Regions from separate parts of the Lysinibacillus sp. FW301-JW8 genome, predicted to be linked through region 1. Evidence: riboswitches for the same ligand, from Rfam matches in the RefSeq annotation. Region 1 holds a riboswitch; each other region holds the start of a gene.

Region 1 (3,180 bases):
TTTGACAATGACGGGCAAAATTTTCATATTCTTGTCCAGTTAAGGCACGAGGCCCTTTTTCTCGTAGCTGAAACATGGTAATTCCATGCTGTAAAGCTTTTTCAAGAACGTGTAGTGGCTCCTGATGTACTACATTTCCTGTGCCCATTATAAAATATAGCTGTAAATCTTCACGATTCATAAATAGTCACCTCACAGGACTCCTTATAGTTTTGATAGGCAAAATGATTTGTCGGTCCATGCCCTTTACCCAGAGCTAAATCATATGTTATTGCTAATTGAATAAATTTTTTTGCTTCTATAATCGCTTCTTTTATAGGAAGACCACCGCCCAAAAAAGCAGTTAAGGCTGCTGAAAACGTACAGCCAGTACCATGTGTATTTTTTGTAGAAATACGAGGAGTTTGCATAGAAAAAGACTGTCCATCGTGAAAAAATATATAATCAATGGCGAAATCCTTATCTGCTAGATGCCCTCCTTTTATAATGACACATCGTACTCCTGTTTGTAATAAGAGATAGGCTGCTTCTTTAATATCAGCTAAAGTTTTAATTTCTCTACTAGTAAGCCTTTCTGCCTCTGGGATATTCGGAGTTACAATGGTTGCAATTGGCAGTAAAAGATTCATGATGGCATCAATTGCGTCTTGTTGTAATAAGCTTTCTCCGCCCTTCGCGATCATCACAGGATCTACAATAAGCGGAACTTTAGTATTAGCCATCATTTGTGAAATAGTTTGAATGATGTCAGAGGAAAATAGCATGCCTGTTTTCATTGCACTAATTGAGAAATCCTCCAATAGTGCCTGTAGTTGTTGCTTAACGAAGTTTGCCTCAATGGGCATGACATTAGATACACCAAGGGTATTTTGGGCAGTCAATGCTGTAATAACAGAAGTTCCAAACACCTTTAATTCCTGAAAGGTTTTTAGATCAGCCTGTATACCTGCACCGCCGCCACTATCAGATCCAGCAATAGTCATTACAACCTGCATTATTCTTCACCAGCCTTTGAAAGACGATAGAGTTCATTTAATACAGCAATTTGAAAATCACCAATGTATTGTGTAGTAGAACCTGCTTGTTCAGCAATTTTTTTATAAAATCTTAGTACTTCTATTAATTGGTGATAAGGCTGATGACCAGTTACGTAAGCAGCACAACAAATGGCACTTAATAAGCAGCCAGTTCCAGTGACCTCTGTCATATGAGAATTCCCACCTGTAATCCATTGCAGTTGATTTCCATCAGTTATTAAATCCTTTTCACCTGTGACAATCACTATACAATGATAAAGCTGAGCAATTCTCTTCGCTTCATCTTCTAAAGATATTGAACCTGCGCCACTATCTACACCCTTTTGCTGCCATTCTACATTGGCAATTGCGGCAAGTTCTCCAATATTGCAGCGAATTACTGCAAATTCGATCTCATTTAACAGATGTTGTACAGTTTGTTTTCGGTAGGTTGTAGCTCCAGCGCCAACAGGATCTAATACTACAGGTATGCCAAGTGCATTGGCCTTTTTCCCAGCAAGTAACATGGATTCTTTCTTTTTGTCATTAAGTGTACCAATATTAATCAATAAGCTTGAGGCAATTGCAACCATCTCCTCAACCTCGTCACTGGCATCAGCCATAACTGGCGAGGCACCAATTGCTAATAGGCCGTTTGCTTGAAAATTTGCCACCACATAATTTGTAATACAATGAATTAGTGGATTTTTTTTGCGGATAGTTTGAAAAATCATTCTAAGTCCTCCTTTATTGGATGGACGTAAGCATGCAAAAAAGGCTCCTTTTTGTGTAATAAATACACGCAAAAGAGCCTTTCATCAGTGAATTAGATGTGAATTGCTCCCTACGTCAGTATTAACTAACAGGTTCAAAGGGTCAGGTTTTACCTTCTCAACTCCAAATGAGTCCCCCTGCAATTATGCTTTTAGTTGACCAAAATATACCATATTTTTCTTTCCTGTTCAATAGCTAGTTTTGACAATGAACGTGACTGATGCCATATAACAGAGTATGATAGTTGTCATGACTTTTCTAAAATAGAGTGCGAACCATTGAAAATGATAAAAATGGAGTTTTATAATGAGTCATAGCAAAAGGGAGGCATTTGCCATGAAAAGACAAGATTTAATTGCACCTGAATGGTACAATATTACAGAGGAAATTGAAAAATATGCACAGGATGCAACCAAGAATGCACTAATTATTTATGATGAAAATAATGATGTTCAATTTATTACATACGCACATCTACTTGCAAAGGCAAATCAGGCTGCACATGTTTTTACAAACCAAGGTTTAACAAAAGGTGATGTATTAATTGTAATGGTGCCTAGATCTGTAGAAGCCTATATTGTCTATATTGCTGCATTAAAAATCGGTTTAACGATTATTCCTAGTTCCGAAATGCTAAGAACGAAGGATATAGAATATCGCATACACCATGCTAATGCAAAGGGTATAGTTGCTTATCAGCCATATATTGAGCAATTTGATAACGTGAAAAACTTACAGGGCTTGCAGCAATTCGTAATAGGAGTAGCACATGAACCTTGGCAGTCATTACTACAAAAAATGCAAAATCAACCAACAAACTACATAAGTTCTACGCCAACGAAAAGTACAGATAATGCATTTTTAGCTTATACAAGTGGTACAACAGGCAATCCTAAGGCAGCAGTACATACACATAGCTGGGGATATGCTCATTTACGAACAACAGCGCCGAATTGGTTAGGCGTACAGGAAGATGACATTGTTTGGGCTACAGCAGCTCCAGGCTGGCAAAAATGGATTTGGAGTCCGTTCCTCGCAACATTGGGAAGTGGTGCAACCGCATTTGTGTACAAAGGTAAATTTGATGCGGCAACATATCTTACACTTCTTGAGAAATTCAATATTAATATCCTGTGCTGTACACCAACTGAATATCGATTTATGGCTGCATTAGAAAACTTACAAGATTTTAATTTAGAGAGTGTTCGTCAGGCTGTTTCAGCAGGAGAACCTCTAAATAGTGATGTAATAAAAGTATTTTCGAATGTTTTCCGTTTACAGGTTAGAGATGGTTATGGGCAAACTGAAAATACATTATTAGTCGGAACAATGGTAGGTATGGAGGCTAGAATCGGCTCAATGGGTAAACCAACTCCAGGAAATACAATAG
Region 2 (3,180 bases), on a different contig from region 1:
TTCACTTGCGTAATAACATTGATGGCACCAAGCTCTATCATCTTGATATTCATTCGTTCAATAATTTGTAGTAACGTTGTCAGCTCACCCTCCATTGTCGTTTCTAAAGGGTGCACCTCATATTTCACACCTGATGCATCAATAATAGCAATGGCTGCATCAACAAATGGAATAACATCTTCATATTTTTCTGTTTTCGGGATAATTTGTACACTGATTAATGAGTTTGCCATATTACTTTGTCTCCTTTTTCGGTAAAAAGTCGTTTGTAAATGCTTGTACTGCGTTAAATTCGCCCTCTAAAACGTTGTTGCTAGTCATCCACTTCGCGTAGTTTTCCCAGACAGTTAACTTTTGCTCGCCCCATTGAGCAGCGTCATCCTGATACTTATCTGCCAGCCACTCCTGACTTTTATGCACAAGATCTTTATCTAAATCAGGTACTGCCTCAAGTAAAACATCTGCTGCCTCACTTGGATTACTGATCGCATATTCATAGCCCTTTGCCACGGCAGCGACAAATGCTTCAACTGTCTTTGGATCATCCTTAATCATTGTTTCATTCGTAGCTAGAACGGGTGTATAATAATCCAGTTGATCACTATAATCTGTTAAATACAGCATGTTCAGCTTTTCACCACGAAGCTCAGCTTCAATTCCAGTCCAAGCATAATAAATCCATGCAAAATCAATATCTTTTTTCATCATTGTAAAGAAATCTATATCGCCGGCATTAATAATATCTAATTTATTAATATCTGCATTTTCAGTTTGCATTAATGATTGTAAAACGGCCTGCTCAAGAGGAGCTCCCCAGCCACCATACGTTTTCCCTTCAAATTCCTTTGGTGATGTAATGCCCTTAGAGGCAATTGAGGCAAAGCCAGAAGTATTATGCTGAATAATCGCCGCAATCGATACTAGAGGTACATCCTGTACACGAGCTTGAGTAATTCCCTCCTGATAGCTTACACCAAACTGTGCCTTGCCAGACGCCACAAGCTGATCCGCTCCTGCGTCACCAGGTTGTAAAATATCAACATCTAAGCCCTGCTCTTCAAAATAACCTAATTTCTTAGCAACATATAGCCCTGTATGATTTGTATTTGGTGTCCAATCGAGTACAACGGACACCTTTTTCAATGCATGTTCATCCTTGTTGGTATCCTTTTTTTCGCTACAGCCAGCTAATGTTAAAAGAGCAGCCATAAGAACCAATAACCATTTTTTCATGCTGAATCCTCCCAGTAAATAGTGTGAAAGTGTTCATGAGTGAATGTTTTAACCAGAAGAAAGCGTATTCATAGAATATCTGTAATTAATGTAAAGAAAACATAAAAAAACGCCCAGGAATCCTCCCAGACGTTGTGCAATCAATATCAAAAACTTACTTTTTTTGAATAGATGTTCCCTACGCTGGTACGAGCCAAATCAGGTTCAAAGGGTCAGCGTCTAACGGACACAATCTCAGCTGGCACTACCAGCCCCCCTACATTCTTTACATATGAACTTTTCGTTGATTATTATACCCATATCTCACTGTAAATAACAAGGCTCTATTTAATAATAACGCTGTAAAAATATTTTAACTGCATCGTCTCTCGCTTCAAGAATTCCACCCTCTGTGAGATACTTTTCATTTAGCCCAAATACCTGTAATGTTCCTTCCATAGTATATCGTGGCTCAAAGAGAGCTAATGGAATATCTTTAAAGTCGTAAAGTGGTGTTAATGAACCATCTTCTTTGACTTGATAAGATCTAAAGCGATATTTTTCCTCCTTCGGTATCCATTCGTATAGAGCAAGATTATTTTGATAGGCTGTTAAAGTAATGGCTTTTTTACCATCAAGTTTATGATAGGAGCCATCCACTAAATCAACATATCCTGTCTCTAAGCTTTCTCCCGTTTCAAAAGAAGCATAGATTTTATGGTCAGTCATTGACATGTCATGTATGCGTTTAAAAGGTAAATCGTATTGTTTTTCTTTTTCCGTTTGAACATCATAGAGCGTAAAGCGGACCGTTTCTACTCCATCTTTTTTAAAGGCACTTGGTAGGAGCAATTGATTGTCCTGATAAATTGGCTGGCTTACTGCACTATTATCAAAGGCTTGTTTAAATTGTTTTACCTCATTTGTACGCAGATTTGTTAAGCTATAAATGGTATGACCTGTCCTTGTATCAGATATTTCTGTCAGTAACGTATCATCTTCTAAATCCATAAAAGTATCCGTAGGAAAGCCTTTGACCTCTAATGTTACTCTATTTTTTACGAACATAGATTTCCTATCATCAACCATCCAAGCAAGCCAATCTTCATTTACTAACATTTTTGAAATAGGGAATTTACTTGTTACTTCCACTTTTTCAATATGTGTATCGAGTGCATAGGAATAAATGGTATTGCCTTCGTAATAATAAAAGGAGTTCGTTGCATCATCAAAGACAGCTGTAAATAATGTATCAGCAGATCGACCAGGGATACTAATTTCTTCATAGAATTGCTCAGTTATTTGCGAAATCGTCAATTGTTCCTTTATTTCATCTATAAATGGATAACTTAGTAAAGCCGTAAGTGCTAAAGCTGAAATTCCTACTGCTATGGGCTTCCACACATGTTTTTTTACAGGGGTTTGCTGTTGCTCAAATCTAACATGAGCAGCCTCTAAAATCTCTTCTTTTTTTTGAGGAGTTAATGCTAATTGATCTGGTATAGTAGCCTTTAATCGATTACGTAAATTCATTTCCATTATAAAACCCCTCCTTTTCTAATTGGATACCTACTCGTTTTCTCCCTCTTGCTAGCCTTGTTTTCACTGTATTGATTGAACATTGTAAAATGGATGCGATATCGGTGATAGATAGTTCATCATAGTAATAAAGCCAAAGAACCTCTCGATATTTCGTTTCTAATGTAGTAATGCTGTGAGCAATAACATCCATTTCCTCCTGCTTTAAAATTTGAGATTCCACTGATATAGAGGCTTCCTGCTTTTTAAAAAGACTAGTTAACTCTGTTTTTCGATATGCCCAGCTTTTAAAGTAATTATGACACTCGTTGACAACCATACGGTACAAGTAAGTTTTCACACTAGAACGCCCTTCAAATTGCTCCATATGAATGTAATAGCGGATGAACACTTCCTGCACAATATCCTCTGCCCTTTCTTTACTTTTTA
Region 3 (3,180 bases), on a different contig from region 1:
ATTGGGCAGCAGGATTTTTAATTTATGCCTCATCCAATGAAGTTAAAATAATTGGTTTGTCTTTTGTCACAATAATTGAATGTTCGATTTGGGCAACTAGTGATTTATCTGGAGTAACGAATGTCCAGCCATCACCAGCTTCAACAATATGCTCTGCTTTTGCTGAGATAAAAGGCTCAACCGCAAGTACCATGCCCTCTTTCATGATTGTAGAATCCCATGCATCATAATAGTTTAAAATATGATTTGGCTCATCATGTAAGGAAAGCCCTAAGCCATGACCTGTTAGGTTCATAATGACTGTTAAATCATTAGCATATGCTTCACGCTCAACAGCTTTACCAATTTGATTTAATTTTGATCCAGCCTTTACTTTTGTCATGGCACGATCAAAGGCACTTTTTGCCACACGACAGAGCTTTTCTTTATCTTCGTAGCCTTCTCCCACTACAAATGAAATGCCTGTATCTGCAAAGTAGCCATTTAATGAACCAGATACATCGATGTTGACGATGTCTCCTTCTTTAATCACGCGTTTTCCTGGAATACCATGTGCTACCTCCTCGTTGACACTAATACATGTGTATCCTGGGAAGTCATATTCTCCTTTAGGTCCAGAAATTGCTCCTGCCTCAGCAAACATACGGCCAGCAATTTCATCGAGTTCAAGTGTTGTTACACCAGGTTTTGTCGCAGCCTTCATTGCCTCACGAATTTCAGCACAAATACGACCGATTTTTTTAAAGGCTTCAATCTCTTCTTGCGTTTTTACAATCATTTTTAACGTCCCTTTCATCTAATATCTACTCTTTAATATAACATAACTTGTTTGACATAAAACGTTAAACGCTTTAAATATTGTATGCCCTCATAAATTGCAAAGTGCTAAAATGTAGCAATATTTCACAGCGAGTAGTTAAATACGATACAAAAACCCTCCACTACTGTGAAGGGTAGATTATTTATGATTTTCGCTGCATTAATTGTGGTGCTGCTGTAAATAACAGAACACCAACAATGGCAGTTAAAACTGTTGCTGGTAGCATATATGTTCCATTATAAATAATTGAATAAATCCATGCATTTTGATCGCCAGCATACTCCGAGAAAAATACAGCGCCAGCAATGGTATGTGCTGCATAGCGTAAAAATCCTGCTAATACAGTTCCAACAATAATATATACCGCCATTTTCGTTTTGTTTAGATTGTTTGCAGCCTCAAGAACTGGTTGACGTACGATTGCAGCCAAGCCTACTATTGTGAAGGCAACGCCATAATCGAGTAAGCCTTGTAACCAATGCACAACTGTAGCACCAAACATTGTTTGCATAACACCAATAAGTAAGCCCGTTGTCAGACCAGGTAAAAGACCCCAGCGAAAGGCTATTAAAATTATTGGTACCATCACTAGACTAACAGAGCCGCCTTGTGCCCATACTTTAAAGGAAATCTGATCAAGCACAAGGCCAATCGCTGCGAATATCGCGATCTCCACAAGCATTAAAAGTCTTTTTTTGTCCATATTATTCTCTCCTTTGTTCCGATGTAGGATACAAGAGCAGGAATAGAAATCAAATTACTTTTTGACTCTATCTGGCAAAAAAAAACAATGCCAGGACAGAGCCTCACATCGTACAAGTGTCGGTTTCTATCCACATCCCTACGCAAGTGTTAACTTACAGGTTCAAAGAGTTAAGGCATTACGTGCCCAGTCTCAGCTGACATCATCAGCTCCCCTTGTGGTCGTTACATCTTTTTTATTTGAACAACCTCATTGTACGCAAACATGGATATGATTACAACTCTCTTTCACAATTTTTTTTGAAACTTTGCTGTTTTTCATGCGTAAATATTAAAAAAGGAGGTACAACTATGGAGAACCAAAAAATTTTATCTGCCTTTAGTTATCTCAGCGTTTTTTTTGCACCCTTTATTGTGCCATTAATTGTTTACTTTGTTTCTAAAGATAGCGACGTAAAAAGACACTCTATTCGAGCACTTATATCGCATTTAATCCCGTTTGTATTTGGTATCATCTTCTTTGCTGTCTTTGTCTTCTCAACCATATCGTTTAACACCTTTGATCCACAATCAGGTAGCAATACGTTTATGATCGTTTGGTTTGCATCATTTGCCATTTACTTACTTGTCTCACTAGGGATTGTTATTTGGAATATAGTGCAAGCTGTTCGCGTTATTCGTTAATGTTTCATTTCTAATATCAATTTCGCCTTGGCGTAATTGCGTCCGGATTTTGAATTGTGCAGGCACAATTCATTCTTTTGAAAATCCGTGACATCCGCTGGAGGCTTTGGGCCAACAGATGTTTTTTGTGCGAAAGCGTAGTGTAACGCAGCGGCAGCAACATGATGTTTTTTGTGCGAAAGCGTAGTGCTAACGCAGCGGCAGCAACATGATGTTTTTTGTGCGAAAGCGTAGTGCTAACGCAGTTGCAGCAACATGATGTTTTTTGTGCGAAAGCGTAGTGCTAACGCAGTTGCAGCAACATGATGTTGGTCACTCAGTTGTGTGTTGCTGTCGCTTCGCTTTCGCACAGATAAATTGCCACAGGACGTGGCGTTCTTAGACTGAGTTCCTCTATTTCAGTAGGTGTTTGGACACCCACTGAAAAGAAACCAAAACCGCATTCATCTCACCCTATAGAGGTGGGAGTCTTCTGCTGAATGAAGATAAACAGGTAGAACTTTTAGTAAAAGGAGCTGTTTTTTTATGAAAGTATCTAAAGTTGTCAAAACCGCCGTAAAATTAGCACCTATCGTTATACCAATTGTCAAAAAAGTAATTGCTGCGAAAAAAGGAGCCCCCTCTTCTCCAAAAAACAGCTATAAGAAATAATACATCCCAAATAAAGAATCTGCTCATCTTTTTCCCAGCAGATTCTTTTTTTTGACTCTATAACTTTTTTCTAATTTGTACTTGGCATAGCAGATTTATATTAAAATAGGGTTTAGCACTACAGATGAGGGGTTGTTAAAAATAAATAGTGAAAAACAATTAATGAGCTTGGTTAAGGCAGCACAGGTTCTTACTTCAACACTCGATATTAACCAAGTATTAGAAAAATTAATGAATGAGGTACTTCATGTGATAGACGGTGCTGATGCAGGGGTATTGTTTATGTTAAATACAGAAACTAATCGTCTAGTTGCCAAGCATGC
Region 4 (3,180 bases), on a different contig from region 1:
TTGAAAGCGCATCATCTCGCTGTTGTGCTCCTGGATGCCCCTTCGCTAAATCAGCAGCGTGTGCAGCAATTTTATACGTAATCACCCCTACACGAACATCCTCTCGATTTGGTAAGCCCAGATGCTCTTTTGGTGTCACATAGCATAGCATTGCCGTACCAAACCATCCAATCATTGCAGCACCAATAGCTGATGTAATATGGTCATAGCCTGGTGCAATATCTGTTGTCAGTGGTCCTAAAGTATAGAAAGGAGCCTCCTTACACACCTCTAACTGCTTGTCCATATTTTCTTTAATTAAATGCATTGGCACGTGCCCCGGTCCCTCCACCATCACCTGTACATCATGCTTCCAGGCAATCTGTGTTAATTCACCTAACGTTTCAAGCTCTGCAAACTGTGCCTCGTCATTGGCATCTGCAATTGATCCGGGACGTAAACCATCCCCTAACGAGAAGGCAACATCATATGTTTTCATGATTTCACAGATTTCTTCAAAATGTGTATATAAAAAGTTTTCTTGATGATGATATAAGCACCACTGGGCCATAATTGAACCTCCCCGTGACACAATACCTGTCACACGATTTACCGTTAGCGGTACATAACGTAATAGTACACCCGCATGAATCGTGAAGTAATCAACCCCTTGCTCTGCTTGCTCGATTAACGTATCTCGATACACCTCCCACGTTAAATCCTCAGCTATACCATTTACCTTTTCAAGCGCTTGATAAATTGGCACTGTTCCAACCGGCACCGCAGCATTTCGGATAATCCATTCACGTGTCGTATGAATGTGCTTACCAGTCGATAAATCCATAATATTATCAGCGCCCCAGCGTGTTGCCCATGTCATTTTCTCTACCTCTTCTGCAATAGATGATGACACTGCTGAATTCCCAATATTGGCATTAATTTTCACATGAAAATTACGTCCTATAATCATTGGCTCTGCCTCAGGATGATTAATATTAGAAGGCATAATGGCACGCCCCGCCGCAATCTCCGAGCGAACATATTCAGGATCCATATTTTCGCGAATAGCTACAAACTCCATTTCAGGTGTAATAACTCCCTTTCGTGCATAATGAAGCTGTGTTACATTTTTACCTTTTTTAGCTCGCAGAGGATTTCTTGATAAATCCGGAAAGGTATTTTCCTTTATACGCGGATCATCCGCTTTGCGGAAACCATTATCCTCTGGTTTAATAGTACGCCCCACATACTCCTCTACGTCCCCTCGTTCTCTAATCCATTCACTTCGCAACGCTGGCAAGCCCTTCGTAATATCTACCTTATAGGCAGGGTCAGTATATGGACCACTCGTATCATACACATGGACTGGTGCATTTTCCTCTTCTCCAAAGCTTCCTGTCGTTGGACTTAATGCAATTTCACGCATCGGCACTAAAATATCTGATCTTGATCCCTCTACATAAACCTTTTTGCTACCATCAAAGCTTGACATAATGGTAATGTTCTTTTCGCTAATTGTTGTCATGACCCGCTTCTCTCCCTTATAGAAAATTCATACAAGGACCGAATCTAGCTCACCCAATAAAAATAAAAAAACCGAATCCAAAAAATTTTGGATCCGGCTATGATTGTAAAAGGTATAATTATCGCATTGTAAAGAGCTCGCAATAATTTCTTAACTTTCCCACGCTGGTATGAGCCAGATCAGGTCCAAAGGGTCAAGAAACCTCTATGCGTTTCCCTCTCAGCCTGACTCATCAGACTCCCCTAGTTAATGCTATTAAGTTTGATGCTAGTGTAACAGATATTGCTAAGAGATGGAAGCTTCATTACTATTTTTTACTTTAGAGTTTATATTTTTGCTTCATAAACTCTAAACGCTTTACCTGCTCCGTTAATTCATGAATCGTTCTACTTAGTTGACCCAATGATAATTCTTGCAACTTAGATGCATCGGCTACTTCTTTTGTTTCCAACAAAACAGCCTCGGATGCCTCATTAGTTTGCTCTAATGCCGATAAAACGACGTTCGTGTTTTTGGACATTGTGTTTGTAACCTCAAAAACATTTTGAACATCTTCCTCAACTACTTTTACTGCTTCAAACAAATGATCTAGCTCATCACTAATAGCCATCACTAAATGAGCTCCCTCTTTAACTTCAACAGTACTATGGTCCATTTCTTTTAACACCGTCTCTGTCACTATTTTAAATTCATATATATGCTGACGAATATCTTCTGCCGACAGCTTTGTCATTTCCGCCAGTTTTTTCACCTCTTCCGCGACAATAGCGAAGCCTTTACCATGTTCACCTGCTCTCGCTGCCTCAATCGCCGCGTTTAACGCCAATAAATTTGTTTGATCGGCAATACTTTGAATAACACCTATCATTTCTTCGATTGTGCTATATCTTTCACCAAGAATATTCACATTATTTGCCGTATGCGTCACCAAATCTGCCACGCCATTCATACGATCCGTAATCATTGTCGCTTCCGATTGACTTTGTTTCACAAGATTCGCTGTATTGGAGGAGCTTTTCATAACGGAAGAAACAGAGGCTGATATCTGCATAATTCCTGCCGTCATCTCTTCAATTGTTTTAAAGGAATGTGTCGCTAGGTCTCTTTGTCGATCCACACTCTCCTCTATTCCCCCTGCACTTTCAATCAGCCTGTTACTTGAGTGCTGCACATTATTCCCTACCTCCTGTAAACTATCAGTGGCCTTAGAAATATCTGTGCCAATCCCCGAAAGGTTAAATATAATTTGATGCATGGATTGCATCATCTCTTTAAATTTGCTGCTAAAATCAGAAATATCATCATTTGATTCAAAGCTTATTTCATCCAATATATGTTGAGCTTCTGCCATATTTCCATCTGTAAAGGCTATTGTTGCTCGTTTCATGATAAATATTGGCTTCAGTGATTTTCGCATATACAAATACAATGTCGTCATCATAACGACACTCAATAAAATGACAATGCCTAAAAGTATAGGCAAGTACTTTGTTACAGCAGATTTTTGAATGCCATAAATAATGGAGCTCTCAATATCTAGTCCAACATATGCAACAATTTCACCATTTTCTGCTCTAACAGGTGCATAAGCAGAAATAAAATCTCCCCACCCCTCTACAGAAACAAACTCACTAAAGCCATCCTCATTATTGGAGATTGTTTTTACAACACTTTCA

Evidence for each region. A riboswitch is a leader RNA that binds a small molecule or an ion and turns the genes downstream of it on or off. The one in region 1 is predicted to bind thiamine pyrophosphate.
Region 2: linked by a shared signal. The riboswitch ahead of AC3WOM_RS22375 (ABC transporter substrate-binding protein) and the one ahead of thiM (hydroxyethylthiazole kinase) in region 1 are both predicted to bind thiamine pyrophosphate.
Region 3: linked by a shared signal. The riboswitch ahead of thiT (energy-coupled thiamine transporter ThiT) and the one ahead of thiM (hydroxyethylthiazole kinase) in region 1 are both predicted to bind thiamine pyrophosphate.
Region 4: linked by a shared signal. The riboswitch ahead of thiC (phosphomethylpyrimidine synthase ThiC) and the one ahead of thiM (hydroxyethylthiazole kinase) in region 1 are both predicted to bind thiamine pyrophosphate.

Annotation. Positions count from the first base shown of each region.
Region 1 is NZ_JBYTBB010000062.1:16,389-19,568, forward strand. Features, by position in the region: gene thiE (thiamine phosphate synthase) at 1-181, opposite strand, end outside; gene thiD (bifunctional hydroxymethylpyrimidine kinase/phosphomethylpyrimidine kinase) at 171-995, opposite strand; gene thiM (hydroxyethylthiazole kinase) at 995-1,750, opposite strand; TPP riboswitch at 1,841-1,939, opposite strand; gene mbcS (acyl-CoA synthetase MbcS) at 2,127-3,180, shown strand, end outside.
Region 2 is NZ_JBYTBB010000072.1:11,027-14,206, reverse strand. Features, by position in the region: gene AC3WOM_RS22380 (thiamine-binding protein) at 1-233, opposite strand, end outside; gene AC3WOM_RS22375 (ABC transporter substrate-binding protein) at 235-1,233, opposite strand; TPP riboswitch at 1,392-1,501, opposite strand; gene AC3WOM_RS22370 (hypothetical protein) at 1,561-2,751, opposite strand; gene AC3WOM_RS22365 (sigma-70 family RNA polymerase sigma factor) at 2,732-3,180, opposite strand, start outside.
Region 3 is NZ_JBYTBB010000011.1:45,050-48,229, reverse strand. Features, by position in the region: gene AC3WOM_RS06740 (TspO-related membrane protein) at 1-1, shown strand, start outside; gene map (type I methionyl aminopeptidase) at 23-778, opposite strand; gene thiT (energy-coupled thiamine transporter ThiT) at 963-1,523, opposite strand; TPP riboswitch at 1,642-1,749, opposite strand; gene AC3WOM_RS06725 (magnetosome magnetite crystal formation protein family) at 1,874-2,206, shown strand; gene AC3WOM_RS06720 (small protein YxzF) at 2,732-2,857, shown strand; gene AC3WOM_RS06715 (helix-turn-helix domain-containing protein) at 2,990-3,180, shown strand, end outside.
Region 4 is NZ_JBYTBB010000023.1:45,376-48,555, reverse strand. Features, by position in the region: gene thiC (phosphomethylpyrimidine synthase ThiC) at 1-1,504, opposite strand, end outside; TPP riboswitch at 1,644-1,758, opposite strand; gene AC3WOM_RS11440 (methyl-accepting chemotaxis protein) at 1,824-3,180, opposite strand, start outside.